DNA from 3 places in the Exiguobacterium abrahamii genome. Region 2 is predicted to be linked to each of the others. Evidence: predicted binding sites of a transcription regulator. Region 2 holds the regulator's gene; each other region holds the start of a gene.

Region 1 (10,441 bases), 1.6 Mb from region 2:
GTCTGAACAGTCGTCACCGATGGATCTGGTTCGACTTGGTCAAAGATTCGGTAACTGACGGACTGTGGCAAGTTTTGAATTACTTTATCGGCATACCCGAACTGTACCATCGTTGGATCCGTGACGATCATGACGCGTGAGACGTCAGTCATCGACCGCAAGTACTGAACAGAGTTCTTTTCGAAGTAGATTTTTTCAGGGACCTTGAACCATTGCATGTTCACGCGTCGTCTCGCCACCTTTTTGACGTTGAGTAAGTGTTTCGCTGTCACGTTTTCAGAAACAGAGTTTTTCCCGTATGATCCGCAACCGAGTGTCAGAGATGGTGTCAACTCGTTGTACAGATCACCGATTCCGCCATGAGCAGATGGGCTGTTGACGAGGATCCGGCAGGCTTTCATGCGGAGTCCGAACGCTGTCATCAAGTCATCGTTCGTCGTATGAATGACAGCTGTATGACCGAGACCTCCGATTTCAAGCATTTGTTCAGCAATCGTGAACGCTTCTTCGGTCGAAGCGACGCGATACGCACCGAGGACGGGACTGAGTTTTTCATGAGACAATGGTTCTGCCGCTCCGACGTGCTCGAGTTCTGCAACGAGCATGACCGTCGTTTCCGGAACATCGATGCCGGCTTTTTCTGCGATCCATGTCGCAGGTTTCCCGACGATGTCCGCGTTGGCGGCACATGTATCGGTTTTGATGACGAGTGATTCGAGGCGTTGTTTTTCTGCCGGTGTACAGAAGTAACAACCGAGTGCTTCCATTTCCGTACGAACCGTCGCATAAATCTCTTGATCGACGATGACGGCTTGCTCAGACGCACAAATCATCCCGTTATCAAACGTTTTTGAGAGAACTAGATCGCTGACTGCCCGTTTGACTTTCGCAGACTGCTCGATGTAACACGGAACGTTCCCTGGTCCAACACCGAGTGCCGGTTTACCTGTTGAATACGCTGATTTGACCATTCCTGCTCCACCTGTCGCAAGGACCATGGCGATGTTTTCATGGTTCATCAAGACTTTCGTTGCTTCAAGTGATGGTTCTTCCACCCATTGAATACAGTCTTTCGGTGCCCCGGCTTTGATGGCTGCGTCACGGAGTGTTTTCGCTGCTTCAACGGAACATCGTTGTGCCGATGGGTGGAACGCGAAGACGATCGGGTTGCGTGTCTTGATCGCAATCAATGCTTTGAACATCGTCGTTGATGTCGGGTTCGTGACCGGTGTGACACCACAGACGACACCGACGGGTTCAGCGATATAGGTGATGCCGTTTTGGACATCTTCTTCGAGAATCCCGACCGTTTTTTCATGACGTAGACTGTTGTAGATGTATTCTGTCGCAAACATGTTTTTAATCATCTTATCTTCAAAGACACCGCGTCCCGTCTCTTCTACTGCGAGACGAGCGAGTTCGACGTGCCGTTCAAGTCCGGCAAGTGCCATATCCCGGACGATTGTGTCGATTTTTTCTTGATCGAACGTCAGTAATTCTTGTAATGCACGTTGCCCTTTTTCAACGATTTGTCCAACTGCTTGTTCGACCGGCGTTGCCGTCGATTTTGTTTTTTCTTTCACAGCCATGAGTGGTTTCCTCCCTGTCGTGGAACGAATCTGAGTTTGATTTGCCAACCATTATGTCAGGAATGCCAAGCTGTTTTTCAATAGTTTGTGCTTTCCTTCACAAATCAATCATAACCCCTTTTTCCTGTTTTGTGCATGACCATCCTGTGAATTCCCTCACACCTTTGATAGCGTTTACAACTGTTGTAAAATCTTCTTTTTTATCGTTTTGCTTCATGTACATGGATGTGTGCGATTTGTCACACCTTGCATTTTCGCGACTTGATAGCCGTTTCATCATCTTGTATTCTGATATGGGGTACATATTAAGAGCTACCACTAAAGGAGGACACTTCAATGTCAGTTGTACAGGAAATGCTAGCCTTCAACGAGCGATTCGTCGCCGAAAAACAGTATGAGCAGTTCGTCTCGGATAAGTTCCCAGACAAAAAGGTCGTCATCCTGACGTGTATGGATGCCCGCTTGACGGAACTCCTCCCACACGCACTTGGTCTTAAGAACGGGGATGCGAAGATCATCAAAAATGCCGGTGCTATCCTATCGCACCCATTCGGTTCCGTCATGCGCTCGATTCTCGTCGCGTTGTATGCTCTTGGTGCTGAAGAAGTCGTCGTCATCGGTCACCACGACTGCGGCATGAGCACGATTGATCCTAAACACATGATCAATGAAATGAAGGATCGGGGCATCGACCAACAGATTCTTCACACACTCGAAGTATCTGGTGTTGATTTGAATCAATGGTTGCGTGGTTTCACGTCAGTTCAAGAAAGCGTCGCCCACTCGGTCAGCCTCGTGAAGAACCACCCATTACTACCACCTGGGACGAACGTCCACGGACTCGTCATCGATCCAGGAACTGGTAAACTTGACGTCGTCGATTGTTGATCACTCTCTATAGAAGAAACGCAAATAGAATTGGATGATCTATTCTGCTTTAATCTAAAGATAACGTGCCATTTTCTCGTACCGGAGAAAGATGGCACGTTTTTTCGTATGACTCATTTTTAGTGATCAAAACGCTTCTCACTTCAAGCTTCAGGGTATAAAAGAGTGTAACTTCTTGTGGAAAGCTAACAAGCGTATCATTCATCTTTTGATTACGAGGTCAGACTTTTACTCTTGACAGCATTCCAACATGGCTGTAAGATACTTTAGTATAGTACAGTGATAACAAAAGAAAGTGTGGTTTTACTGAATGATAAACGCCGTATTGTTTGCCGTCTTTTTACTATTTATATTAGCGATCTTCCGCGTCCACATCGTGGTCGCGATGGTCATCAGTGCGTTTGCCGGCGGTCTCGTCGGTGGTCTCGACCTGACCGAGACGACAAAAGCATTCTCCGGTGGTCTTGGTGACGGGGCCGAAATCGCCCTGAGCTACGCGATGCTCGGTGCATTTGCTGTTGCTCTCTCGAAAACAGGCTTACCGGATGCACTTGCGCACTCTTTGATTGCGCGTTCGCGTGGTAACGCAAGTGCCGCTTCCGTCAAAAAATTAAAAGGATTCATCTTGTTCGCGATTCTCTTGCTTGCGATCAGTTCACAAAACGTGTTGCCGATCCACATCGCGTTCATTCCGATCATCATTCCGCCGCTTCTTGGTCTGTTCAATCAATTGAAGATGGACCGTCGCCGGATTGCGATCATCATGACGTTCGGTCTTGTGACACCGTACATGTTCTTACCAGTCGGTTTCGGAGACATTTACCTCAACCAGATTCTACTAAAGAACTTGAAGGCAAATGGTCTCGATACAGCAGGAGCATCCGTCATCGAAGCGATGGCGATTCCGGCACTCGGGATGGTCGTCGGTCTCTTGATCGGTTTGTACACGTACCGGAAAGAGCGGACATATGAGATGCGTGACATCGCACCGGACGATTATGAAATTCCGGTCATCACGAAAACGAAGCTTGTCTTAAGTGGTGTCGTCGTCATTGCAACCTTGATCGTCCAACTGCAAACGGAGTCGATGATTCTCGCCGCAACAACTGGTTTGATCCTCTTCTTGCTGCTTCGACTCGTTCGCTTCAGTGAAGCCGATGACGTCATTACACGGGGTATGCGCATGATGTCATTCATCGGTTTCGTCATGATTTCAGCGAACGGTTTCTCAAACGTCTTGCGTAAGTCGGGCGACATCGAGCCACTCGTCGAGAATTCAAAAGCGTTGATGGGCGATTCACAACTCGTTGCTGCCTTCGTCATGCTCTTGATTGGTCTTCTTGTCACGATGGGGATCGGCTCGAGTTTCTCAACCGTTCCGATCATCGCTGCCATCTTCGTTCCACTTTGTATCCAGTACGGATTCAGTTTAGAAGCGACGATTGCCATCATCGGAACATCTGGTGCTCTCGGTGACGCGGGTAGTCCGGCGTCAGACTCGACACTCGGACCAACGAGTGGTCTAAATGCTGATGGTCAGCACGATCACATGCGGGAAACGGTCATTCCGACGTTCCTGCACTACAACATTCCTTTGATCATCTTCGGTACGATCGCTGCGGTCGTATTATAAAAACAAGACGGATTCGCTGTCATCGCGAATCCGTCTTTTGAATTGTCTCCGTTTTTTTCCTTTTCATTTCGTCGCCGGTTCTCTAAAATAAAGGAATGAACTGATACAAAGGAGTTGTCTAACGTGTTATCTCAAGTCGTCAACCAGATTTTGCTTTCGCTTGCCGATCTCGGATATTTCGGCATCGCCCTCGGGTTGATGATTGAAATCATACCGAGTGAAATCGTCCTCTCTTACGGTGGATTCATGATTTCCCAAGGAACGATTGGCTGGCCGCTTGCCGTCGTCGCTGCCGTCATCGGTGGGTTATTCTCGCAATTATTCTTATATTGGTTTGCTCGCTACGGTGGCCGTCCATTGATCTTGAAGTACGGAAAGTATGTGTTGATCTCAGAGCACCACTTGGATTTAGCTGAGCGTTGGTTCTTAAAGTACGGACAAGGTGTCATCTTCGGAGCCCGTTTCATCCCGGTCGTCCGTCATGCCATCTCGATTCCGGCAGGTCTTGCCAAGATGGATCAAACGAAGTTCTCCCTCTATACGGTGCTTGCGATCATTCCATGGTCGATCTTGTTCCTGTATCTTGGTGAAACGCTCGGAACGAACTGGCGCTCGATCAAGGAAGTGGCAGCACCGTATACGAACGGTGTCTTAATCGCTGCCGTTGTCTTAATCATCTTCTACATCATCTACAAACGCCGTCAAAGAACGGTTTGAACAACTAGCAGTCTGTCTTGTGACGGACTGCTTTTTTAAACAAACAGGAGGTCCTGCCATGCTCACATCCCCGCTTGCTCATTTTCCACTCCGTCGTTTGACTGCATCCTATCGGAGCGGTAATCCGGTCGCGACCGGTATTAGCGTCGACGGACACATCCTACTCGTCGAAGAGACATTGGATGAAGCGCGCGGTCGTACGGTTTTGTCAATCCATCAATTAAAGGACGAGTGGCGTAAGACGACGATCGTCGCTCAGTCAGAAACTGATTTCTCGTTCGTTGATCGTTTCCCGGACGGTCGGCTTCTGCTCGTCGCCTCACGCTGCGATGACGACATCGACGGTTCCTGGATGCCGAATGCATTCATTTATGATGTTCAAGGGCACTTACTCGATAGCTATTGTCTCGACGATGGGATTCAGAACGTTCAAATCGATGAACAAGGTCAAATCTGGGTCAGTTATTTCGATGAAGGCATTTATGCGGACGCGATGACGAGTTCAAACGGAGCGTTTGGTCTCGTTGCCTTCAACGATCGTGGTGAGGTCCAGTATAAGAATCGTCAATATCCAATCGATGACTGCTACGCTCTAAACGTTTGTTCGTCAAAGGAAGTCTGGTTTTTCTATTATTCCGATTTTCGCTTCGTCCGTATCAGTCAAGAGGATTTAGTCTGTGAAGCACCAACGATTGCTTTCTCCCAATTTGCTCGCCATGGTGAATACCTTCTCGCTGCCGATCATGAGGAGGTCCAATTATTACAGCGGGATGGAACAATCTTTCAGCCGATTCGCTCGATTCGATTCATGTCTGAACAGGGTGAAATCCTGTCAGGTGACCTTACAATGCGTCAAGATTTGATCGTTTTATCCACCTCGAATCATTTGTTTTTCGGTAAGTTGGAACGACACCTCCCGGCTTTGATTGCCAACGAATGAAAGCTGTTACACAATCGTTTCATGAATTTCTGATTTTTGAAAACCTCATTTCAAATTTTCAAAAAGACTAGCCGAGTTCTATCTGAGGATAGTATACTCAGCGTTATAGTTATTTGGACAAGTTGTCTGAACATTATGACGTCATAGATTTTTTTGGGGGAAATGATGAGTTCGAATTTGAAACGAGATTTAACAGCACGACAGGTACAAATGATTGCACTCGGAGGAACGATCGGGGTCGGTCTTTTCCTTGGAGCATCGAGTACGATTGCTTGGACGGGACCATCTGTCTTACTCGCGTACATGCTAGCAGGAGTCTTTATCTTTTTCATCATGCGGGCACTTGGCGAGATGGTCTACACCCATCCTCACAGTGGTTCGTATGCAAAGTTCGCAAACGATTATATCCATCCAGCAGCTGGTTTCTTGACAGCAAGCAGTAATATCTTCAACTGGGTCGTCGTCGGGATGAGTGAAGTCATCGCTGTCGGGACATATTTACGCTTCTGGTGGCCGGAACTACCGACTTGGATTCCAGGCGTCGTCGTCATCATTCTCTTGACGCTCGCGAACCTTGCTTCCGTCAAGATGTTCGGTGAGCTTGAATTTTGGTTCGCCTCAATCAAGGTCATAACGATTCTTCTAATGATCGTCGCCGGACTTGGCATCATCTTCTTTGGTTTAGGGAATGACGGAAACCCGGTCGGCTTCTCGAACCTTTGGGCGAACGGTGGATTCTTCACGAATGGTTTCACCGGCTTCTTCTTTGCGCTCTCGATCGTCTTCGCCTCTTATATCGGTGTTGAGTTGATCGGCGTGACAGCTGGAGAAACGAAAGATCCAGAGAAGAACATCACGAAGGCGATCAATGGTGTCGTCTGGCGAATCTTGATTTTCTACGTCGGATCCATCTTCATCATCGTTACGGTGTATCCGTGGAATGAGTTGTCGGATCTCGGCAGTCCGTTCGTTGCGACATTCGCCAAGGTCGGTGTCACGATTGCTGCCGGTATCATCAACTTCGTCGTCATCACGGCCGCTTTATCCGGTTGTAACTCCGGGATCTTCAGTGCAAGCCGGATGATCTATGCATTGGCTGAAAAGGGACAAGTGCCGTCCTTCTTCTTAAAAGTTAACAAACGCGGCATTCCATTCTACACGGTCTTCGCGATTTCAATCGGGATTTTCTTCGGTGTCATTCTCGATATCACCTTGCCACTCGTTCTCGGGAAGGATACGAACATCTTCGTGTATGTCTACAGTGCTTCGGTACTACCAGGGATGGTGCCGTGGTTCGCGATTTTAATCAGTCATATTCGGTATCGTAAACTTGAAAGTGAACGGACAGCTTCACATCCGTTCAAGATGCCAGGTGCGCCGGTGACGAACTATCTGTCGATCGTCGCGCTTATCACAGTGCTCGTCGGGATGTTGTTTAACGATGAGACACGCGTCTCGATCTTAATCGGAGTCGCTTTCTTGATCTTAAGTACGGTCTATTACATCGTAAAAGTACCGAAAGTCGAAAAATAAACGTCTGTCTCTCCTCTCATGACCGCATGAGAGGAGTTTTTTGATGGAGTTGATTTTCTATATTGACATTGAATACTATTCGTGATAGATATTTTTCGCGAATGCTTAAACCCGTCTGACATCATAATATTCTTGATTTCAGTACATAAAGCCGTATTTCATCTACTATTTTTCTAATAAACAGATAAATTTTCAGAATAAATAGTCTTTTAATTCAAAGTGCACTTTCATGTTTCGAGTTCGTTTGAGCGGGAATATTCTCACCATACACATAATATTTCATGTGTAGAACAACCACGTTAAAACAATTTAACGACAGAAAGGAGAGGTGTAACATGAACGGATTCAATCGTTTCCTACTCGTCTTGATCGGCATTCTCGGTTTAGTCAGCGTCGGTCTTCTTGTACTCGGCGTCTATGATGTTCCACGACTCAGTCCTTTGATTGAACAGTGGCAAGATCAACAATGGTATAGCTACACGATTTTATCACTTGGTGGCTTCCTAGCATTCGTATTTGTCATTCTATTATTCACTGGACTACTCAGTCGTTCAAAAGGACAACGTCTCCTGATTCAGACGGGTGACGGGAATATCACGATTTCAAAGCAAACGATCGAACGAACGGCACTCGAATCGATTCGCGGTATCAATGGCGTACGTTCGCCACGCGTCAACGCGGACATTCACTCGAAAAAAGAAACCGTCGCGTTAGAAGTCGACTGTTCCGTCTTCGGTCAAGAAGGTTTGCCGACAATCGGCAAAGACATTCAAGAACGTGCCAAACACGCAGTCGAATCGATGCTTGAACTACCTGTCACAAAAACACGCGTCCGGATCAGTGACACGAAGACCAAAACGTCTGAACGTGTCGTCTAAGATACGAGAGGAGGAAGATCATGAAAACGAACGAAGCACTTCGTCCGTATCGCTACCGTCTACTCGGCGGTCTAGTCGGACTGATCCTCGCCATCTTGTTCTTGACGATCGGTTTTGGACCGACGTTGTTAATCATCGTATTCGCAACAATCGGTTACTTGATCGGTCAGTGGCGGGATAATGCGCTCGATGTCGAAGGATGGATTCAGTTCTTTCAGCGGGATTGAGCATATAGAAAATAAAAATCACTTAACTCACACTAAAAGGAGAGATTTCTCATGGCTAACGAAATCAACACTAAACAAAACGAAAACGAAGTAGTACGCGAAAACAAACTCACATTCGAAGATCAAGTCATTAAAAAAATCGCCGGTATCGCATCAAATGATGTCAAAGGTATCCTCTCAATGAGCGGTGGCTTCATGAGTGGATTGACAGATCGTTTCCGGAGCACGGAAGATATCACAAAAGGCATTGACGCGGAAGTCGGCGAACGACAAGTCGCACTCGACTTAAAAGTCATCGTCGAGTACGGCAAAAACATCCCGTCGATCTTCCAAGACGCTGTAACGAAAATCAAAAAATCAGTCCATGATATGACAGGACTCGATGTCGTCGAAATCAATATGCATGTCGAAGATGTCATGACACGTTCTGAGTTCGACGCAAAAAGTAAATCGTCGAAAGAAGAGGAAGAAAAACGCGATATCAAGTAATCACAAGCAAACTAAAAGCTGGAAGCGGAAAAAATCCGTTCCAGCTTTTTTCTTATTCAAATTCTTTTAAAATGACTGCTTTATTCAGCACGTCAAACACGTGCGTCTCTTTAGCATTCGTCGTCTCAATCTCACGCAGTCGCTTAAGTACGAAAGAACGCTCTTCGCCGTTCAAAAGAGGAACGAGCAAAGCATAGACGGAGCTTGATTCATCTTTCATCGTTGGTGTCGCTGATGAACGGTCGTAACGCGCATATACCTTCCCGTTCTTCAATTCTTTAGAGATGAACGATCGAAAAGACGCGTCTGATTCACCGGTCACGCCTACGCGTAATCGTTCAATCAAGACTTGATCAATCATATTCACGACTTTGTCATCTGCCCACTTTGATTCATCTTGATTCGCATAGTATAGTTCTGCCGTGAACGGTCCCTCTCGTTTCGCTTGAGCCACTCTTTCTTTTGCGAAATCGAGTAATTTCAATCGTTTCAGCGCTGGTGGTTCTAAATAGTTCAAGTGGAGTACATCCGTCGCCTGTTGTAAATCCCAATCGTAAAAGTCAACGATTTTACCGTTTATTCGTTGCCGCTTGAGTAAGGTTGTCTCGATTCGACCCGCAAGCTTTGAATAGGTCGGTTCATTGAATTGTTTGCCAGCTTTCATTAACGTTTCCGATATACGAATGTCGTCAATCCAGGCATTCGTTGCCGTTTTCTCACCCAACTCCCATTTGATGTATACATCTGATCCGCGCTCAACTAAAAAATGATTGTTCAGTATCTGTACTTGTTCTTTGAATCGCTCTTCATCATCGATCAATAATACATATTGCATATACTGACCCAGACTCTCCGACAGACGTTGGGCATCTGAACGATCATAAGCACGAATGATACCGTCTTGCATATAGTCCGCTTCTACTTGTTGAACGATATCATCCTCTTGTTTTTGCACGAAATACCAAACTCCCCCCGCTAACAAAATGATGAGTAGACCAATCCCTAGTCCTTTTTTCATGACTCAATCTTGACGCGCTTCGTCTTATCCCAGACGATGACCTCTTTGCGTACCTTACTTTTGAGATATGCATACATTCCGCGGAATAAAAGAATGACGAATAATTGGGCGTAGGTAAAGTACATGATCAACCCGACGAGGACATTCTTCGGAGTGGCAGTTCCTTCGAGTTCTTGCGCCGCTAAGATTTGGATCGTATAGACAAGATACGTCATGAACCAAAACATGATGAGTGGCGTCGTCGCCTCATCGAAAGCATAACCAAATAGTCCAAGGATTAAAACGATATCAGAGATTAACAACAAGAAGATGAAGAGGAGGTACGTCATGATATGCTGCAAGGAATGGACGAGCGTGCTTCCTTTCCAAAAATCTCGTGTCCGAAGCGATTTTTCTAACAAATAGATGTTTCCGAGCATCCAACGCGTCCGTTGCTTCATGTATACTTTCATCGTTTCCGGCTCTTGTTCCCATGTCTCCGCCTCGTAGACGACAGGAAGCGTATAACCGAGCGCCGTGATCCGCATCG
Region 2 (10,441 bases):
AAAGAGTACTCCAGTTGTTTCTCCCGCCAGCGTTGGCTGATCGCTTCTCCATGATCCGGATACAGCGCTTCGGCTTGTTCTTTGACGGAATGGACATCGAATAATGTACCGTAGACGTCAAAGACGAGTGCTTGAATCGTCATAAAACATTCATCTCACTTTCATAGAGTCTGTTTTAACGATTCCCTTACAGTACGGATTCAAACGACACTCAAGCATGAACCTGTTGCAAAAAGCGATGAAACGTTTGCGCGAACGCACGACAAGCGGCCTGTTTCTCCGGGGTATTCGGATCAAACTCAATCTTCAAGCCATCCGTGACGAGGGTCGCCCCAGCTTCTTTTAATGCGTCTTCAATCAAATCAACGGCTGCGCAGTACTTCGGATAATCAAGATCCCCCGAACCAAAAGCAGCCGCCGGTATTCCTTGTAAGGATTGTTCCCGGAGCTCCTCGACGAAGTCTTCTGCTTCATACGGTAAATCACCGTCTCCCCATGTATATGAGCCGAGTAATAGACCATCAAAATGTGATAAGTCCTCCCCGACGAATTGATCTAGTTCCGTGATCGTCACGTTGACATCGTGTTGCTCGAGTTCATGTTGAATGAGTGAGACGATATCTTCCGTATTACCGGACATGCTGACGAATCCAATCGCGATATGCATGCATCTTCCTCCTTTCACTGTACTTCTCTACTTTAATTGATAATGATTATCAATGTCAAAGGGCATATAAAAAAGCACCTTCCGAAGAAGATGCTTTTTTATACATTAGTCTTGTAGTTCGGCCCATTCCTCAATGGAACGAATGACCGGTTCGAGTTGGCGCCCTTTGTCGGTCAAACTGTATTGAATCTTAATCGGACGATCGGGAATGACAGTCCGGATGACGATGCCTTCCGCTTCGAGCTCCTTCATACGTTCCGTGAGCATACGACCTGATAATTCGGGAATGGCATCTTGAATCTCATTGAAACGACATGTCTTCGTCAACAAGTGACGTAAGATCAGACCCGTCCATTTCTTACCTAAGATTTCAAAGGCATGTTCGACTTTGGGACAAAGAGCCGGTTGGATTGCGACTTCTTCCATCAGCACTCATCCTTTCTATAGTTGTAGTATACCCGCTTCTGCTAAAAAAATCGAATCATTTTACTTAATGTAACAAAAAGAACTAAAACAAATCTATTTACTTTTAGTAAGTGATAAGATATAGTCTGTTTATCGAGTTACTTAAAGTAACTAAAATACATTAGGTAAAAGGAGAAGAGAGAAATGATGGATACAGGACTTTTAATTATTCGTTTAATCATCGGTTTAACGTTCGCTGCACACGGGACACAAAAATTATTTGGTTGGTTCGGCGGACACGGAATCGCTGGAACAGGCGGTTGGTTCGAATCAATCGGCATGAAGCCAGGGAAGGCGCTCGCGATTACAGCAGGTTTTGCTGAATTGATCGGCGGCTTGTTGTTTGCAGGAGGTGTATTCCTCTGGATTGCAGCGCTCCTCATCATCGGATCGATGCTTGTTGCGATCGTTAAAGTACACGGTGCAAATGGTTACTGGGTGACGCAGAACGGGTACGAATACAACATGGCATTGATCGTCATCGCGCTTGGTGTAGCGATGATCGGTGCTGGAGACTATTCACTCGCTGCACTCATCGGGTGAGGAAAAAGGTGGGTCATTCATGAAGTTCGAGGCATCAACGCTTAGCGCAAAAGACAATTATAAATTACTGATCGGAAGCATCATTCCGCGTCCGATTGCTTTCGTGACAACGCAAGGAGAAGACGGGACGGTCAACGCCGCACCGTTTTCCTTCTTTACGGTCGCTTCAAGCAGTCCACCGCAACTGGTGATTGCCGTACAACGGACGGATCAGGGGCAGAAGGATACGGCACGTAATATCCTTGCAAAACAAAGCTATGTCATCCATATCGTCAGCGAAGAAATCGTCGACGCGGTCAATGAGACAGCTGCGCCACTTGCTTACGGTGAAAGTGAGCTTGAGCGGACGGATTTGACGCTCGTCGATAGTGACGCGATCGACGTACCCGGAATCGCGGAAGCGAAAATCCGCTTCGAGATGCGCTTGACACAGCACGTCGAGCTAGAAGGTGCCGATCTTTTGATTGGGGAAGTACTGCGTTATCACGTCGCGGATGAACTCGTCGATTCATTCCGGATTGACGCAGCAGGATTGAAGGCTGTCGCTCGTTTAGCAGGGAATGATTATGCGACGATCGGGAAGACGTTTACGATTGCCCGACCGACAAAATGATAGAAGCGTAAATGCCTGATTCATCGTACGATTCGTTTTGATTCAAACGAAAAGGAGTGAAGAGACCGGCCTAGCTACCGGAATCTCCACTCCTTTTTCTCATGTCGTTCATCTGATTCATCGATCGGACTTCAAGGTTGCGGATCGATTTCGTTTGAAGAGGCTTCAAGACCATGACGTTTACTGTACTGATAGCCATCGAGCAAATAAAAGACGATCGCGAGTGCCCAAATGCCGACACAGCTGATCAAGAAAGCGGTGAGCGGTGAGACACTACCGTAATACGATAGGATCAACGGGTCATTGAGTTCAACAAATAGCTGTGTCGTCAGGAGCGTGCAGCATAATCCCGAGAGTAAACTGACGAAAAGACCGCTCCATGTCTGGATAACGAGACCGATCATACAAGAAATCAGGAGGAACAAAGGAAGCGCGGCATTAAAGGCATCCGGCCGGATGAAGGTCGACACGTAGTCCGCATACATCGGTACGAAATAAAGGATGCCGGATAGCAATCCTTGAATCAAGTTAATGAAAAAGCTTTTTGTCCGCATCAGTGTTGGTTCTCCCATCGTTCCATCAATTCGAGCAGATCGACATCAATCTGGTCACGTTCTGCTGAAAGAGCTGTCGCTTTCGGAATATCGTTGAAGACTTCCGGTTCACAGAGCAATTGTTCAATTTCTGCCGAACGCTGTTCGAGCCGCTCGATGTCTTGCTCGAGTTGCTCAATCTGCTGACGGCGCTTGCGTTCTTCTTTCTGTGCTTCCTTGTCGATCGTCTTCGACGCCGTGACCTTTGCGGCTTTTGCTTCCTCGGCTTCAAGACGCGCAATCTCTTCTTGCTCCGCCTTCTTCTCCGTGTAGTACGAATAATCACCAAGGTATTCCGTCACGCCGGCTTCACTCATCTCGATGACGCGGGTCGCGATTCGGTCGATGAAGTAACGGTCGTGAGAGACGAATAACAGCGTTCCTTCGTAGTCGACGAGCGCATTTTCAAGGACCATCTTCGAATCCAGATCCAAGTGGTTCGTCGGCTCATCGAGGACGAGGACGTTCGTTTTCCGGAGTTTCAGTTTTGCAAGTGCGAGACGTCCGCGTTCGCCACCAGATAACTCATGAACAATCTTGAAGACATCGTCACCGCTAAACAGGAATTGCCCGAGGACAGACCGGACTTCTTGTTCACGCATCAGTGGCCATTCGTTCCAAATCTCATCGATGACACGGTTCCGATCATTGAGTTCCGCCTGCTCTTGATCGTAATAGCCGATCGAGACGCCGGTTCCGAAACGGAAATCACCGAAGAGGGGGCGTAAGCGGCCGACGAGGACTTTCAGGAGCGTCGATTTTCCGATTCCATTCGGTCCGACGAGTGCCAGCGATTCACCGCGTTGCAAGTGGAACGTGATGTCTTTTGAGACAGCTTCTTCGTAACCGATCGCCAGTTGATTGACTTGAAGAACGTCGTTCCCGCTCTGTTTTTCAATCGGGAAGGACAGGACCGTGCTACGCTCATCCCCATCTGGTCGGTCGAGCCGGTCGACCTTCTCGAGCCGCTTCCGTACACTTTGGGCACGTTTTGTCGTCGTCGCCCGGGCGATGTTGCGTTGAATGAAGTCCTGCATCTTCGCGATTTCTTCTTGCTGCTGCTCGAACTGCTTCATTTCCTGATCGTACAAGGCGGCTTTTTGCTCCAAGTACTTCGTGTAGTTACCGGTGAACTTACGACAGACATTGCGTGACAATTCATAGACGACATTGACGACTTGGTCGAGGAAGTACCGGTCGTGCGAGACGATTAAGACGGCACCACGATAACCACCGAGGTAACTTTCGAGCCAAGCGAGCGTATCGATGTCAAGGTGATTGGTCGGCTCATCGAGAATGAGAAGCTCTGGTGCTTGTAAGAGCATCTTCGCTAAGGCAAGCCGTGTCCGTTGACCACCGGATAATGTCTGAATCCGGCGCGAATAATCATCCGGATAAAAGCGCATCCCGTGCAGAACGGAGCGGATATTTGCTTCGAACTGATAACCACCCGCTTCTGAGAAGTCGTGTTGCGCTTGATCGTATGTCTTCAAGAGACGATCGTACGCGACCGGGTCGTTCAAGATATGCTCCATACCCATTTCGATTTCCATCCGGCGCAGTGTTCGTTCTTGTTCCTGAAGATGTTCGAAGACAGTCAGCATCTCGTTCCAGATCGTCTCGTTCGATTCGAGACCACTGTCCTGCGCGAGATAACCGATTTTGACATCCTTGCCTTTCATGATGTCGCCCGAGTCATGACTGAGTTCGCCAGCAATGATTTTGAGCAGGGTCGATTTACCGGCACCGTTTCGTCCGACGAGCGCAATGCGATCGCGCTCTTGTACTTCCAATTTGATATTTTCTAAAATCGGCTCGACGCCGAATGATTTCGAGAGTTGGTTGACTTGTAAGAGTATCATTTCCATCCATCCTTCCACCCTTTAGTCTATCACGAACAAAAGCGCGAGGTCCTGCGGAATATATTATTTGTGACTCTATGTGAAGTGGTTTACAATCAAGGAGAGTAGAAAGCTTTTTGCAAAGATTTGGGTGCCACGATGGATGTGGCCGAAGGGGGAACTGCAGGATGAATGGACCAGACACAAAAATTCCACAAGCGACAGCAAAACGGTTGCCGCTATATTATCGCTTCATCCAAAGTTTATACAATTCAGGCAAGCTCCGCGTCTCTTCTGCTGAGTTAAGCGAGGCGGTGAAGGTTGATTCAGCAACGATTCGTCGCGATTTTTCCTACTTTGGGGCATTAGGGAAGAAGGGGTATGGATATAACGTTCAACATCTCTTAACGTTTTTCCGCAAAACCTTGAATCAAGATGAGGTGACGAATGTTGCCTTAATCGGGGTCGGTCATCTCGGAACAGCGTTTGCAAATTATAACTTTTTAAAGAATAATAGTACTCGGATAGTCGTTGCGTTTGATGCGGACGAAGAGAAGGTCGGAACAACGACGCATGACGTTCCAATCTATCATGTTTCGGACATGAAAGAACAAATCGAAGCGAATCAGGTCGATGTCGCCATCTTGACGGTTCCATCCCAGTTCGCGCAGTCAGTAGCGGATGAGTTAGTCGAGTATGGTGTGACAGGCATCCTGAACTTTACGCCAGCGCGGTTGAACGTGCCAGCGAGCGTCCGGGTCCATCACATTGATTTATCGATCGAGTTGCAGTCGTTAGTTTATTTCATGAAGCATTATTCGCAATCAGCTGAAGGAGTGAAATCATAATGGAAAACCTTATTCCGCTCACACTAGGTATCGGACCTGCGAGCATCGGATTAATCGCGGTCGTCGCATTGATCATTTTCGGACCGAAGAAGTTACCAGAATTCGGACGCGCTGCAGGTCAGACATTGAAAGAGTTCAAGAATGCCACGAACGGCATCATGGACGACGATAAAAAGGACGAACCGAAAGAGAAGTGATTGAATCATGACGGTTGATCAAGAGCAAAGCATGACGTCGCACCTTGACGAACTGCGTAAGCGGATCGTCTGGTCGCTTATCATCGTCGTCGTCCTGTTCGCTGTCGCATTTCCGCTCGTCCGACCGCTCGTTCGCTTCTTGCAAGCGGACTTAAAAGAGCTCGGCATCGGTTTGAATGCCTTCAACGTCGCCGATCCTTTAATGTTGTATTTGAATCTTGCGTTCATCATTGCGCTGATTTTAGCGTCACCGTTCTGGATGTATCAACTCTGGGCATTCGTCCGACCAGGACTTTATGACAAGGAGCAAAAAGCGACATTGACGTATATTCCGGTCATCTTCTTTCTGTTTTTGGCTGGCGTAGCCTTCTCGTATTTCTGGTTGCTTCCCTTCTTGCTTGAAGTCTCAACGGATCTCGGGAAAGAGCTCGGAATCGAACAAGTCATCGGAGTGGAAAACTATTTCAGTTTCCTCATCCGATTGACGATGCCGTTCGGTCTTCTGTTCCAATTGCCGGTCGTGACGATGTTCCTGACACGTCTTGGTCTCGTGACGCCATATTTCATGCGAAAGAATCGGAAATATGCGTACTTTGCGCTGTTCGTCGTTGCGGCATTGATCGCACCGCCGGACGTGACGTCACACTTGATGATCTCGGTGCCATTGTTCGTTCTCTATGAGATCAGCATCTTGATTTCTGCGCGGACATACAAAAAGGTCTTGATCCTCGAGCAACAGGCAGAGCTTGAACGACAGGCGGATTTGATGCGTGAATTGAATAAATGAATCGTGAATTCCTTCCGACGATTTTGGAAGGAATTCTTTTTTATGAAAGCGTTATTTTTATATTGATAAAGCAGTTAGCGATGCGTATACTAAAGATAATTCATGGGGGCTTAGCTCAGCTGGGAGAGCGTTTGGCTGGCAGCCAAAAGGTCGTCGGTTCGATCCCGATAGTCTCCACCAATACCAAATATCCAACTCCTCGAGGCGTCGAGGAGTTTTTATTTTTCTCCCAGTTAAATTCCTTAAAAATATAAAATGTCACGTAAAACAAATAAATTAAAAAAATAGGCAAATATAAATTGTTTATTTCCATTAAATTCATTAAACTAAATATACAGAATTTTCGTTTAACTGTTTTATCAGTAGTACTACTATGGTTTTACAGAAAAGGGGAAAACGAACGCATGAAGAAGAAGATTGCACTTATGGCAGCCGTCTTAATGACGTCTTCCAATCTAGTCAGTGCGCAAGGTGCACTGTCGTCGCAAGACAAAGCAACGGGTCAAAAACCGCAGACACTCTCTTTGAAGAAATCGGGGCAAGAGAAGAACTACAAACAATCGGATAAAGTCCGTGTCGTCATCGAGATGGAAGAGAAGCCGGCGATTCAAATCGCCCAGGCTCAAAACAAGCGGTATAGCACATTGAGCAATGCCGAAAAAGAGTCGATCAAAGATCGCCTCGTCAACGTCCAAAAATCAGTCAAGTCAGCCATCGCTAAAAAGGCGATTCCCGTTACATATAAGGAAAGCTTCACGACCGTCATCAACGGATTCAGTGGTGAAGTCAAGTTCGGCGACATCGAAGACATCAAACAACTGAGCGGAGTCAAGAGCGTACATATCGCCCATGAATACGCGCGTCCGGAAGTTGCTAAAGGTGCCAAGCCAGACATGCTGTACAGCAAGGACATGGTCAATGCGAAGGAAACATGGCAGGACTATGGTTTTAAAGGGGAAGGAACAATCGTTGCCGTCATCGATACGGGAATCGATCCATCGCATAAGGACATGGTCTTGAGCCCAGAAACGAAGATCGATTTGACTTCTTCGAAAGTCGATAGTGCGAAAGAAACAAAAGGCTTAAAAGGAAAGTACTTCACGGAAAAAGTACCGTACGGCTATAACTATGCCGATCACGATAGCGAAATCCGTGATTTAGGTGCGGGCGCATCAATGCACGGGATGCACGTCGCGGGTACGGTCGGAGCAAACGGGGATGAAGCAAACGGCGGCATCAAAGGAGTCGCACCGGAAACACAGCTCCTTGCGATGAAGGTCTTTGGAAACGATCCAGGAATGCCATCGACATTCAGCGATATCTACATTAAAGCGATCGATGATGCGATTGCACTCGGAGCCGATGTCATCAACATGAGTCTCGGTTCGACGGCATCGTTCGTCAATGCAGATGATCCAGAACAACGCGCAATCGTCAACGCGATGAACAACGGTATCTTGTGTGCGATTTCTGCTGGTAACTCGGCATTCGCAGGTCATGGTGCAGGTAATCCGTACACAGCGAACCCGGATATCGGTGTCGTCGGTGCACCAGGTTTAACGAGCCAAGCACTCCAAGTCGCATCACTCGAAAATACGAAATTGACACTCGAAGGCATGGCGCTGACGATTGACGGTCAGGATGCTGGTTATTTGGCATACCAAAAACAAGATTCACCGAATCCGATTGCTGTCTTCGATAAAGAGAAGAAGGATGTCGTCTATGTCGGTGACGGTCAAGCTTCGAACTACGAAGGCAAAGACGTCAAAGGGAAAGTCGTCTTCGTCGTGCGTAACGGTGGTTTCAACTACGGTATGATCCAAGCAGAAGCTGAGAAGCAAGGGGCAGCAGGTGTCATCGTCCGCGGTCGGGTCGATCATGGGGATTACGTCAGCATGGCGCTCAACAATCCGACGATTCCACTCGTCACACTCAGCATCGCAGACGGGAACGATCTTGAAGCAAAAGCAAAAGAGGGCAAGGCAATCGCTGTCACGTTCGACGGAAAAGCAGTCTCAGCCGATAACCCGGTCGCAGGACAAATGTCTGACTTCACGTCTTGGGGTGTCACACCAAGCCTTGACTTCAAGCCAGAAATTACGGCACCAGGTGGAAAAATCTACTCGACGCTCAACGATAACGAGTATGGTGTCATGAGTGGAACATCGATGGCGGCACCACACGTCGCTGGTGGAACGGCACTCGTCATGCAACGGATCGCGAAGGACTTCAAAGTCGATGGTGCGACACGCGTCAAGCTCGCGAAGAACATCTTGATGAACACGTCACGTCCGCAACTCGATCAAGGAAAATACAATGCGCAGCTAAAAACAGGCAACTTCTACTCCCCACGTCGTGAGGGAGCTGGATTGATGGATCTTCGTGCTGCCATGAAGACACCAGTCGTCGTCACAGAGACGAAGTCAGGTGAAGGTAAGGCATCCTTGAAGGAAGTCGGCGAGAAGTTCACGTTCACACTTGATTTGAAAAACTACAGCAGTGAAAAAGTGACGTATAAGTTAGCCGGAACGGTTCAATCGGATCTCGGTGCCGAAGGATCAAACTTCCTCGAAGCAAACGGCATCTTTAAAAAGGGAACGATCGGTACGGTGGATGCAAACAAAGGCACATATCCGATCTCATTTGCAGTTGGCTCGAAGAAAGCAAGTTCGGTCTCGATTAATCCGAAGAGCTCAACGAAAGTCAGTGTATCGGTTGATCTGAAGGATACAACGGACTGGGCAAACGAACTTCCGCTCGAACAAGTCTTTGAGAACGGCTACTTCGTCGAAGGATTCGTCCGTCTGATCGATACGAAGAGTAAGAATCCAGAATTGACGGTTCCTTACGTTGGCTTCAAAGGAAAATGGGATCAAGCTCCGATTCTAGACGCACCATTATACGATGAAGACAACACGTTCTACGGTTTGACAGGTCTAGCAACAGAAGTGAAGGATAACTTCGAATTCCTCGGTGCGAATGCTGCTGGAGATGTCGTCGCGAACAAAGTTTCGTTCTCACCAAACAACGATGGTAGCGCAGATGAAGCCTTCCCGATCATCTCGTTCCTCCGTAATGCGAAAAAAGTCGAGTACTCGATTCTTGACCGTAACAAAGCAACGCTTCAGAAGCTCGATACGCAAACGGACGTCGTCAAGAACTACTATGATAGCGGTTCAGAGGACGGATACACACCAGTCACAAGCGCTGCTTGGGACGGAACGATCAACGGGAAACCGGTCAAGGATGGTCTTTACTACTATAAAGTCAAATCCGTGATCGATTATCCGAATGCAAAATGGCAGTCGAACCTCTTCCCAGTCTATGTCGATACGAAAAAACCAGCCGCAACCGTGAAATGGGATGCGTCGAAATCAACGCTCTCATGGACAGCAGGTGACCAAGGGACAGGTGTCGCGTCATACGATATCCTCGTCAATGGTAAGAGTGTCTTGAAACAGCCGCTTGCTGCAACAGAAAAAGCGTACACGTTGACGAATCTTCCAGAGCGCGCGAAGATTGCCTTCGTCGTGAAGGATTATGCAGGAAACAGTGTGAAAAAAGACGTCAACACGACAGGTGTCGATAAAGCGGTACCGAACGTTCAAATCGATACACCGGTCGCACTTGGTCTTGCGACATCAAAAGTCATCAACATCGCAGGTCACGTCTCTGATGAATCAGGCATCAAATCGTTCAAAATCAACGGAAAATCCGTTAAATTGCGTTTCGATGCAGCCCAGCAAAACTATGCCTTCAGCCACGACGTGACGTATACGACGGATGGCGTCAAGTCATTCAAGGTCGAAGCGTACGATGGTAAAGGAAACCGTGTGGCGTTCAGTCGTCAAGTCATCATCGACACAGAATTACCGACGATTCGCGTC
Region 3 (10,441 bases), on a different contig from region 2:
AAGAGTCACGTCATGGGGTGGAACAAGAGTATCACGTTGAAAAGAAGCCGCTGCGTTTTGAAGAGAACCTTGAAAAACCATATCAACACGTGACGAATCCGAAAAAGAACGGATGAACAGTTGCAATTCCTTTCCTTTCTTGGTACGATACTTGAGTATGCTTAACCTTATGTAAAGCAAAATCACTTGATACATCGAGAGCTAGATAGGAGGGAATCCCATGCGCGTTAAAATCACATTAGCTTGCACTGAAACTGGTGACCGTACTTATATCACTAAAAAGAACAAGCGTAACAACCCAGAGCGTCTTGAGTTGAAGAAATACAACCCACGTCTCCGTAAGCACACACTTCACCGTGAAGTGAAATAATTGAGATGGAAGCCGTCACTTCGTGTGATGGCTTTTTTTGTGGAAAGGAAGACAACTATGAACAAACAAGAAGTACGCCGTCTGATCAAAGAACGACTAGATGTGATGGAGAACCGTGCGGAAAAGGAACGATTGATTCACGAACATGTCTTGTTACTACCTGAATGGCAACAAGCGACCTGTGTCGCGATCACGTTAGCTTTTCGAAATGAATGTGATACAAGAATGCTGATTGGACAAGCGTGGCAAGAGGGCAAGACGGTCTTGATACCAAAAGTAGTCGGAGACGAGATGGTCTTTTATGAACATGGACCAGAAGATCAACTGCAAGCAAATCAGATGGGGATTGCTGAACCGATCGCTTCAGCACGTCGCGCCTCACTTGATCAAGCAGAGCTTTGCCTCGTTCCAGGTCGCGCCTATCGTCGGGACGGCTATCGTTTAGGATGGGGAGGAGGCTATTACGATCGTGCACTCGTGCCATATACAGGATGTAAAGTATCGATTGCCTTTTCTGAACAACTTCTTCCAGATTTCGAAGTGGAAGCCTTTGATATCCCCGTTGACCTGATCGTCACTGACTTAGAGGTCATCCGATGTTGAGCGCGACCATTTTGTTTTGTCTATTGCTTGCTTGGACCGGACGATCTTTTCGTTTATTGACGACAAGTGGTGCGATCATGACCCTGCTCGTCGGTAGTGGTGTCTCATTCGGATTCGGTTGGCAAGGATTAGTAGTACTCTTACTCTTCTTTGGTAGCTCGAGTCTGTTATCGAAGGTCGGACGGTCCAGAAAACAATCGGTCGACTCCATCGTTGAGAAAGACGGCGCGCGTGACGGATGGCAGGTCCTTGCGAATGGAGGGCTAGCGTTCGTTGCTGCCTTAGCGTATGCCATGACGATGGATTTTGCGTATCTCTTGTTATTTCTATTCGTCATCGCAGCATCGAATGCTGATACGTGGGCATCCGAAATCGGACCGCTCTCAAAACGTGATCCATGGTCGCTCAAAACGTTACGCCGGGTACCAGCAGGAACAAGTGGAGCGATGTCGCTGATTGGAACGGTAGGTACGATCGCAGGAGCTGCGTTCATCGCGATAGCAGCGCATTGGATATTTTCTCTTTCTTTAAGGGACGTCTTACTCGTAACAAGCATCGGTGTACTTGGGAGCCTATTGGATACACTATTTGGAGCAGTAGGGCAACGCGTTTACCGATGTACGGTTTGTGGGGAATACACAGAAAAGCGAGAGCACCATGGTCAACCGACCGCTTACGTTTCGGGCATTCGATTTTTAGGGAACGATGCTGTCAATGTCTTAACGAGCGGTTTGGCAAGTGGAATCGGGTTTATCATCGTTCGATTCTGGTAACTGGAAAGTATATGAGTATGTAATTCCTTATGTTAGGATATCAATGACACAAAATGGACAAATGTGATTAATTTCACATGATACAAAGAATGTGAAAGATGTTACAATTTACTTGTGAGATAGTTAACAAACTCTTAGGACGAATGAAAGGGTGGACATAACGATATGGAATTACATGCGAAAGTGACACGGGTAGCCCTCATTGGAGCTGGTGCAGTCGGTTCAAGCTTTGCCTATCAGATGTCAACAGCTGGACTTTGTGAAGAACTCGTCATCATTGATGTCAACAAAGCCAAAGCAGAGGGCGAGGCAATGGACTTAAACCACGGAACACCATTTAGCTCTTCACCGATGCGAATATGGGCTGGTGACTACGCAGACTGCCGCGAAGCGGAAGTCGTCGTCATCACGGCAGGCGCTCCACAAAAACCAGGTGAGACAAGACTCGATCTCGTCGCAAAGAATGCGTTGATCATGAAAGAAATGATTCGTCAAATCATGGATTCTGGTTTTGATGGGATCATCGTTGTGGCTTCCAATCCGGTTGATATCATGGCGCATCTTGCCTGGAAATATTCCGGTCTTCCGAAATCCCGCGTATTTGGATCAGGAACGGTGCTGGATACAGCACGTCTGCGTCAAATGCTTGGAGAATACTTTCACATTGATTCCCGAAATGCCCATGCCTATATTCTTGGCGAACATGGTGACACGGAATTTGCAGCCTGGAGTAACAGCCGCATTTATGGAAAAACGATTGATGAACTACTTGCTGAAGACGATCGTTATTCTCAAGCAGATCTTGATCAAATCTACATCAACGTCCGAGATGCTGCTTATCATATCATCGAGCGCAAAGGGGCAACCTACTATGCGATTGGGCTTGGACTCGTTCGGATCGTTCGTGCCATCCTCGGAAATGAGAACTGTCTATTGACGGTCGGCGCCCATGTCGATGGGCAGTACGGAATTTCCGGTATCCATATTGGAGTTCCCGCCATCATCAATCGTCAAGGTGTGCGTGAAATCATTGAAGTTTCATTGACGGAAGAAGAGTTGAAGAAATTCCATCATTCTGCTGATGTATTACGTCAGACGCTTGAACCCGTCTTGCAAGGATAAGCGTACGCATCATGATGAAGGTATTACGAAATAAAGTAGCAAAAAACTCAAGTGTCGGACTTGCTTCATATTGTCCACACTTGAGTTTTTTTGATGTAGAGAACGAATACATAAAAAATCACATCTATTCGTCCAGTAGTAAAAAGAAAAAAATCTAGGTTTTATTTTACTAGAAAAGGGTTAAGTAAGAGATAGAAGCATTTTTACGTCATTTTTTTGTACGTCATGATACCCAAAAAGGAGAGAACCGACAGTCATGTATACTTTTCGAAAACTAACTAAAGAGGATGCAGAACAATACTGGAATCTACGCCTTGAGGGATTAAAAAATCATCCAGATGCATTCGGTCATTCGTTTGATGATGAACAGCAAACCCCGCTCCGCGAAGTACAAGAAGGACTTGAGGGAGAACCCGACTCCGATGAGGTTTGGCTTGGTATGTTCGACGGTGATACATTGTTTGGGTTTGGTCAGGTCAAACCATATGAATTGTCACGTGAATCGCATAAAGCGATGATTTCTGGAGTATACGTATCACCTGAATATCGCGGTGGTACTGGTCGCGCTTTAATGGAAGCCTTAATCGAGGAAGCGAAGAAGTTACCGGACGTTGAGCAAGTCATTCTTGCCGTTTTATCAGGGAACGAGGCCGCGCAAAATCTTTATGAGTCGCTCGGTTTTGAAGTATATGCCGAAGATCCAGATTCCGTAAAATTAGAAGACGGCACATATCGTGATGATATTTGGATGAAGAAGTACGTCTAATTTCTTCAGATGATGTGGAAAGAAGCTGTAGCAAAAAAAAGTGCTACAGCTTTTTCGCATGGTATCCGTAAGATATCAGTATCGGCAAAGAATGAATATTTGTTATCATGAGAACAAAGCGGATGTCACGTCGTAGTCCGATTGAAAGGGAGCGAATGAACATGAAAGAAGTCATACGTACGATTGAAGAGCTTGTCTCGATTCCGAGTCCAACAGGTTCGACAAAAGAAGCGATTACATATGTAGAAAAGCGATTGATCGCAGAAGGGGTCACGTATCGAAAACTTGAAAAAGGAGCGATTTTAGCGACACTACCTGGTGCTTCAACGCGTACGCGGTTACTGACGGCACACGTCGACACACTAGGAGCGATGGTGAAAGAGATTCTACCAACAGGACGACTTCGTTTATCACAACTAGGGGGATATGCTTGGACAGCGATCGAAGGTGAGAACTGTCTCATTCACAAGATGGACGGTCAAACGGTTTCAGGTACGATCGTGTTCCATCATTCGAGTGTTCATACGTCGCGCGAGACGAACAAAACGGAACGATCCGCTGATAATATCGAAGTACGATTAGACATTCGTTCGACGACAGCAGAAGAGACGCGCGTTGCGGGGATTGAAGTAGGAGACATCGTAACGTTTGATCCGCGATTCCTCTATACGGAAACGGGATTTGTGAAGTCGCGCCATCTCGATGATAAAGCATCCGTTGCTTTGTTACTTGAATTGATCAAGGAATGGAAAACAATCGAGCTGCCACACACGATCCAGATTCTGATTTCAAATTACGAAGAAGTTGGATTCGGTGGGAATGCTGGATTCACGGACGAGGTCGCAGAATACATCGCGGTCGACATGGGAGCGCTAGGAGACGGTCAGCATTCGGATGAATTCACGGTCTCGATCTGTGCGAAAGATGGTTCAGGTCCGTATGACTTGGCTTTACGCCACCAGTTAACGCGCTTAGCACAACGTAATAGTATTCCATATAAGGTTGATATTTATCCGTTCTATAGCTCGGATGCCTCAGCAGCAGTAAGTGCGGGCCACGACGTCCGGCACGGATTGTTCGGTCCGGGAATCGAATCGAGTCATTCGTACGAACGTACACATGAGACGTCGTTACAAGCGACATATGATTTGCTACATGCCTATGTAAAGGAGCCGATGGTCGATGAAGACACTGTATGATGTACAGCAATTACTCAAGACATACGGGACATTCATCTATCTTGGGGACCGAGCGTCCGATATCGCGATGATGATGCTTGAACTCGATGAATTACAAGAAGCAGGCGTTTTGGAACAACGACAGTACGATTCAGCAAAACTAATCTTGCGACATGAATTAAAGCGTTCACAATCCGATAACATTTAAGATTGTGCAACCCTTTGCGCAAACGAGTTATGTCCGGTAAAATGAGGAAGCAGACATTATATGAGTATAGGGGAGACGAAGCAATGAAATGGTTACTCGGCATTGATATCGGCGGAACGACAGTCAAGATGGCAATTTTGGATTTGCAAGGAATCATCGTAGAAAAGTGGGAAATCGAGACGGTCGTTTTGAATGATGGCGTACAAATTCCTGGAGATATCGCAAAATCCTTCTTTGAGAAGTGTCAAGAGAGCAATAAACGACCAGAAGATTTCGTCGGAGCGGGCATCGGTGCGCCGGGATTCATTGATTTCAATACAGGTGTCGTTGAGAAAGCGGTCAATATCGGTTGGAACAACTTTGAACTCATCGGTGAATTCGAGCGTTTGACGGGTTTACCGGCTGTTCTTGAAAATGATGCGAACGCAGCGGCAATCGGTGAGATGTGGAAAGGTGCCGGTAGTGGGGCAACCGAACTCCTTGCGGTCACACTCGGTACGGGCGTCGGTGGTGGTCTGATCACGAACGGACAAATCGTGCATGGTACAGTCGGAATGGCTGGAGAAATCGGTCATATCACGATGTTGCCTGAAGGTGGCGTTCTATGTGGATGTGGTCGCAAAGGATGTCTTGAGACGATCGCGTCAGCAACAGGGATTGCCCGTCTTGGTCTCGAGAAGCGTAAAGGGAAGGAAACGTTACTCAACGACATCAAGGCAGTGACGGCGAAAGACGTATTCGAAGCGTATGAGAAAGGAGACCGGATCGCAACGGAAGTCGTAGAAGAAGTGACGTTCCACCTCGGTCTTGCCATCTCCAACTTAGCGAACAGTATCAACCCGGAAATCATCGTCATCGGTGGTGGTGTCTCAAAAGCTGGCGAGACATTGCTTGCACCACTCCGTCAACAGTTCGAACGCTTTGCTTTACCACGGGTTTTCGGATCGACGACGTTCAAGATTGCCGAGCTTGGAAACGATGCCGGAGTCATCGGCTGTGCATGGCTTGCGAAGCAGATGTTTCTCAAAAAATGATAATATTCAATTTCAGTAAAAGGTTCGCTTCAGCGAATCTTTTTTTTGTTTACAAACGTACAGTAATTGTGTGATTGTTAAGTATCTTCCGGATTCCAGTTGCATTTTTGTAAAACTAAGCGTAAAATTTTCACGTGATATGGGTATATGTAAATTATGATGTAAGTTGTGTGAACTGAAAGCAGAAAGCACATGTAAATTAGGAGGCAGGTTTTTATGCAGCAAGACGCAAACATCTGGTCGCGAATGCGCCTAAAGATGGGTCAAGGCGTTCGCAGCACCTATAAAGAGCATAAGCTCTTTTGGATTGCGACCTTATTGATTTGGTTAAAAACGTATTTAGCGTATACACTCTTCTTCAACGTTCCCGTAACAAACTCTGCGCAAGCATTCATTCTACTAATTAACCCAATTAGTTCAGCGCTCTTCATGTTCGGGTTCAGCTTCTTCTTCCGGGGAAATGTTCAAAAATGGTTCATCTACGGTACATTGTTCGTCGCGACACTCATTTTATATGCGGACATCATTTTCTTCCGCTTCTTTAATGACTATCTGACGTTGCCGGTATTGTTCCAAACATCGAATGCAGAGACCGTTTCTGCATCGCTCGGGTCACTCTTGAATTGGTCCGATTTATTGATCGTCGGTGACTTGATCATCTTACCGTTCTTCTTACGGAAAATGGACATGTCAAAAAACGTTGCGTCACGTGGACGCGCGATTCTCGCATTCGTTGCAGCAGTTGTCGTTTTCCTTGGAAACTTGACGCTTGCTGAGACAGAACGTCCAGAATTGCTCACACGTGCCTTTGACCGAGAACTGCTCGTTAAAAACATCGGAACATTTAACTTCCATATGTATGACGCACTCATTCAGTCGAAGACATCTGCGCAAAAAGCACTCGCAGACAGTTCTGAACTGTCGGAAGTTCAAAGCTTCATTGATTCAAAACATGCCGAACCGAACCCAGCTATGTTCGGAAAGTACAAAGGAAAGAACGTCATCGTCGTTTCCTTTGAGTCGGCACAATCCTTTGCAGTTGGATTAAAAGCACCAAACGGACAAGAGATTACACCGAACCTGAATAAGTTGATCAAGGAATCGCATTCATGGGATAACTTCTATCACAACACAGGACAAGGGAAAACGGCAGATGCTGAGTTCATTCTCGAAAACTCAATCTATCCACTTGGACGCGGTGCAGCATTCTTTACGAACGGAGAAAACGAATTCCGGGCAACTCCTGAAATGTTGAAAGAAGACGGCTATTATTCAGCTGTTTTCCATGCAAACAACAAATCGTTCTGGAACCGAGACATCGTCTACAATAGCTTTGGCGTCGATCGTTTCTTCTCAGAGACGGATTATGACCTAGGTGATCCAGCAGATTTGACGGAGTGGGGCTTGCTCGATGATAAATTCTTTGAACAGTCATTGCCGATGTTGAAAGATTTACCACGTCCGTTCTATTCGAAGTTCATCACATTGACGAACCACTATCCATTTGAGATGCCAAAACCAGAAGATGAACTCGTACCACCGCTTGAGACAAGTTCTACGACGTTGAACCATTATGTTCAGGCACTAGCGTATCAAGATATGGCACTCGGTAAATTCATCGAGGGTCTGAAAAAAGATGGTACGTGGGATGACACGATCTTCATGGTCTATGGCGACCACTATGGTATCTCGACGAACCACAATGCTGCGATGGCAGAACTCATGAACAAAGATGAGTTGACGCCGTATGATGTCGCACAATTGCAACGTGTACCATTCGTGATCCATTTACCGGGTCAAACGAAAGGTGTTAAACATGAAGACGTCGCGAGCCAAATCGATATTAAACCGACATTGCTTCATCTGTTAGGACAAGACTTCAAGAATGAAGTATTGTTCGGTACCGATCTCTTCTCGAAACAGCACAAGGATTATGCGCTGTTCCGCGATGGTTCCGTCATAACAGACAAAACGGTCTATACGCAGGAAACATGTTATGACCGCAAGACAGGTGAAGAAGTAAAAGATGGAGAGTTAGCGGAGATGTGTAAACAATCTACGAAACAATCCGAGAAGGAGTTAGGACTTTCGGATAAAGTCATCTATGGTGACTTGCTCCGTTTCCTTCAAACTTCAAAATAAGATGAGGAAAACGAATCTACTTTCGAGTGGATTCGTTTTTTGTAGAAAGGCAAATCTAAAGAGAGATGCGCGAGGCATCTCTTTTTAGATTTTAGACAAAAGGGCTGACACCAATAAATGACGCATCTTTTCATGCCCTTTCCTCAGGCGAGACACAAAGACCCGCTTTCCCGCTCCATTCGAGCAGGAAAGCGGGCCTTGTTTGTCTCTGACAGCGCGAAATTGCGCTTTTTCCTGTAGGAGTGGCGGGTAACGCGTCATTCTTTTTATACTCGGAAGAAGGGTCAGAGAAGCGTTTTGTTCACTCGACATCGATTCCTAAGAGCGACCCTGCAGCGAAGTGAAGCGGCGCGATGCTTGTTCCAGGAAAACGATTCGAAACGAACAAAAAAAGTACAATCTTTCTCGTTAGAGAAAAATTGCACTTTGTCTTTAGTCTCAAGAGAGATACGTGAGGCATCTCTCTTTTTAGCGTATCTTGATTACGATGGAATACCGCCGTAAATCAATGTCGCAATCCCGAACCAGCCGAATAAGACGACAGTCAGACCTGCGAATACGAGTGGAAACATTTGGCGTTTCTTAAGTGAACGAACGACGGCCCAAACGCCGACGAGTGCGACGAAGAAGAAAAGCCAACCGATTGGTTGATCCAAATGCATGACGTACTCCCCCTTAAACAATCACGTTATGAATTTCACGAAGATTTCACTTAAATCTCACTTTTTAGTTTATCCGACTCGCGGGATAAAGTCGAGAGGGCGTTGCAGGAACTTTCGACAATTTCGTGTATAGTAGGAGAAGAGTCTATTGTAAAGGGGTTTTATAGAATGGAAATCGTAATGATCACTTCCGGTATGGCATCTGAGAATGGTTATTTGTTATTTAAAGACAAGGAATGTCTCGTCATTGATCCGGGTACAGAAGATATGCGGTTTTTCGATGAGATTGAAAGTCGGGGAGCAACATTAAAAGCGATTTTATTGACGCATGCGCATTTTGACCACATCGGAGGTGTGGATATGTTACGACGCTTCACGGAAGCTCCTGTCTACGTGCATACGGAAGAAGCAGGATGGCTTGGTAATCCAGAATGGAATGGTTCAGCGAAATTCGGAATGCCACCGATGCGGATGAAACCAGCAGACCATCTGTTGCAACCAGGACGATTGACGATCGGTAGCTTTTCGATGCATGTACTTGAGACGCCAGGACACTCACCGGGAAGTGTGACGTTCTACTTTAAAGGAGAGCGGATCGCGTTTGGTGGAGACCTCCTGTTCCAGCAAGGCGTCGGACGAACGGATCTATACGGTGGGGATCAAGACGTATTGATGCGTTCACTGGATCGACTCATCGCGGAACTACCGGCAGATACGACGGTTTATCCAGGGCACGGTCCGAGTACGACGATTCGTCAAGAGATGAAATCGAATCCATTCCTATGACTAAAAAAACTCGCCATCCAAAAGGATGACGAGTTTTTTTCATTACATCTGGAAGTTCGACCAGTACGTAAAGACGATGAAAAATACAGTTAAGTAAGCTCCAAAGATATAGACATACGTTTTTTCAGTTAAGCGCAAGTAACCGAGCGCTGCAAAAAATACAGTTTGTGCTAAGAAGACGAAGCCCATGACTAAAAATGAATCCGTATGCTCACTTGAGCTTGCATCGCCACCCAATGCGCCGATAAATGCCATGACTGCGATGATACCAGTCCAGAAACCGAGTACGCGGTACATTCTCCCCATTCCTATAACCCCCTAAATCCGACAGATAGTCAATATACGTACTTATTTTACCAAGCAAACAATCATCCGTCCATCCTGTTCTAGTGATTGTTAAGGAATAACTGTGAACAAAAGATGAAGTTTCAAAAAAAGTTGTACAATAGTTGTACAAAAGGTGTACAAAGTCAAATTGACGTGCTATAGTAACTGTAATGAAGCCCCACACTTTGAGAGGAGGAGCAAAAATGACGAATGAGTTAGTCTTTTTCACATACCCAAGCTGTACATCATGTCGTAAAACGAAATCATGGTTAAAAGAGGAACATGTTGATGTAGAGGAACGTCATCTGTTCAGAAATGCTCCAACAGTTGATGAACTCATGGAACTGTTGAAATTATCGACGGATGGGATTGAAAGTTTGCTCGCAACACGCAGTCAAGCCTTCAAGGATCTCGGCATTGATATTGAAGACATGAAACTCAGTGAGTTATTACGCCTCATGAGTGACAAT

The links. Region 2 encodes Rex, which represses fermentation and respiration genes when NADH is low (regulators of the CRP and FNR family bind a similar motif). Its sites were predicted from a motif close to TTGTGAAATATTTCACAA; they were not measured.
Region 1: a site for Rex is predicted at 1,675-1,692, ahead of adhE (bifunctional acetaldehyde-CoA/alcohol dehydrogenase). Genes of this name have one in related genera too.
Region 3: a site for Rex is predicted at 1,808-1,825, ahead of ITJ88_RS10785 (L-lactate dehydrogenase). Genes of this name have one in related genera too.

The regions. Positions count from the first base shown of each region.
Region 1 covers NZ_JADOYC010000001.1:1,610,789-1,621,229, forward strand. The annotation lists gene adhE (bifunctional acetaldehyde-CoA/alcohol dehydrogenase) at 1-1,589, opposite strand, end outside; gene ITJ88_RS08395 (beta-class carbonic anhydrase) at 1,926-2,477, shown strand; gene ITJ88_RS08400 (Na+/H+ antiporter family protein) at 2,791-4,110, shown strand; gene uptA (undecaprenyl phosphate transporter UptA) at 4,234-4,827, shown strand; gene ITJ88_RS08410 (hypothetical protein) at 4,886-5,767, shown strand; gene ITJ88_RS08415 (amino acid permease) at 5,930-7,300, shown strand; gene amaP (alkaline shock response membrane anchor protein AmaP) at 7,636-8,178, shown strand; gene ITJ88_RS08425 (DUF2273 domain-containing protein) at 8,199-8,405, shown strand; gene ITJ88_RS08430 (Asp23/Gls24 family envelope stress response protein) at 8,457-8,894, shown strand; gene ITJ88_RS08435 (hypothetical protein) at 8,947-9,912, opposite strand; gene ITJ88_RS08440 (glycosyltransferase family 2 protein) at 9,909-10,441, opposite strand, start outside.
Region 2 covers NZ_JADOYC010000001.1:4,665-15,105, forward strand. The annotation lists gene ITJ88_RS00040 (haloacid dehalogenase type II) at 1-143, opposite strand, end outside; gene ITJ88_RS00045 (flavodoxin) at 212-667, opposite strand; gene ITJ88_RS00050 (winged helix-turn-helix transcriptional regulator) at 773-1,093, opposite strand; gene ITJ88_RS00055 (DoxX family protein) at 1,277-1,675, shown strand; gene ITJ88_RS00060 (flavin reductase family protein) at 1,695-2,288, shown strand; gene ITJ88_RS00065 (hypothetical protein) at 2,420-2,842, opposite strand; gene ITJ88_RS00070 (ATP-binding cassette domain-containing protein) at 2,842-4,743, opposite strand; gene ITJ88_RS00075 (redox-sensing transcriptional repressor Rex) at 4,911-5,570, shown strand; gene ITJ88_RS00080 (twin-arginine translocase TatA/TatE family subunit) at 5,570-5,767, shown strand; gene tatC (twin-arginine translocase subunit TatC) at 5,775-6,554, shown strand; tRNA gene ITJ88_RS00090 (tRNA-Ala) at 6,659-6,734, shown strand; gene ITJ88_RS00095 (S8 family serine peptidase) at 6,959-10,441, shown strand, end outside.
Region 3 covers NZ_JADOYC010000002.1:216,282-226,722, forward strand. The annotation lists gene ITJ88_RS10765 (1,4-alpha-glucan branching protein domain-containing protein) at 1-116, shown strand, start outside; gene rpmG (50S ribosomal protein L33) at 221-370, shown strand; gene ITJ88_RS10775 (5-formyltetrahydrofolate cyclo-ligase) at 428-973, shown strand; gene ITJ88_RS10780 (DUF92 domain-containing protein) at 967-1,746, shown strand; gene ITJ88_RS10785 (L-lactate dehydrogenase) at 1,912-2,868, shown strand; gene ITJ88_RS10790 (GNAT family N-acetyltransferase) at 3,125-3,634, shown strand; gene ITJ88_RS10795 (M42 family metallopeptidase) at 3,796-4,833, shown strand; gene ITJ88_RS10800 (YqgQ family protein) at 4,817-5,020, shown strand; gene ITJ88_RS10805 (ROK family glucokinase) at 5,104-6,054, shown strand; gene ITJ88_RS10810 (LTA synthase family protein) at 6,271-8,196, shown strand; gene ITJ88_RS10815 (DUF2759 domain-containing protein) at 8,679-8,858, opposite strand; gene ITJ88_RS10820 (MBL fold metallo-hydrolase) at 9,027-9,644, shown strand; gene ITJ88_RS10825 (DUF2626 family protein) at 9,687-9,950, opposite strand; gene ITJ88_RS10830 (Spx/MgsR family RNA polymerase-binding regulatory protein) at 10,175-10,441, shown strand, end outside.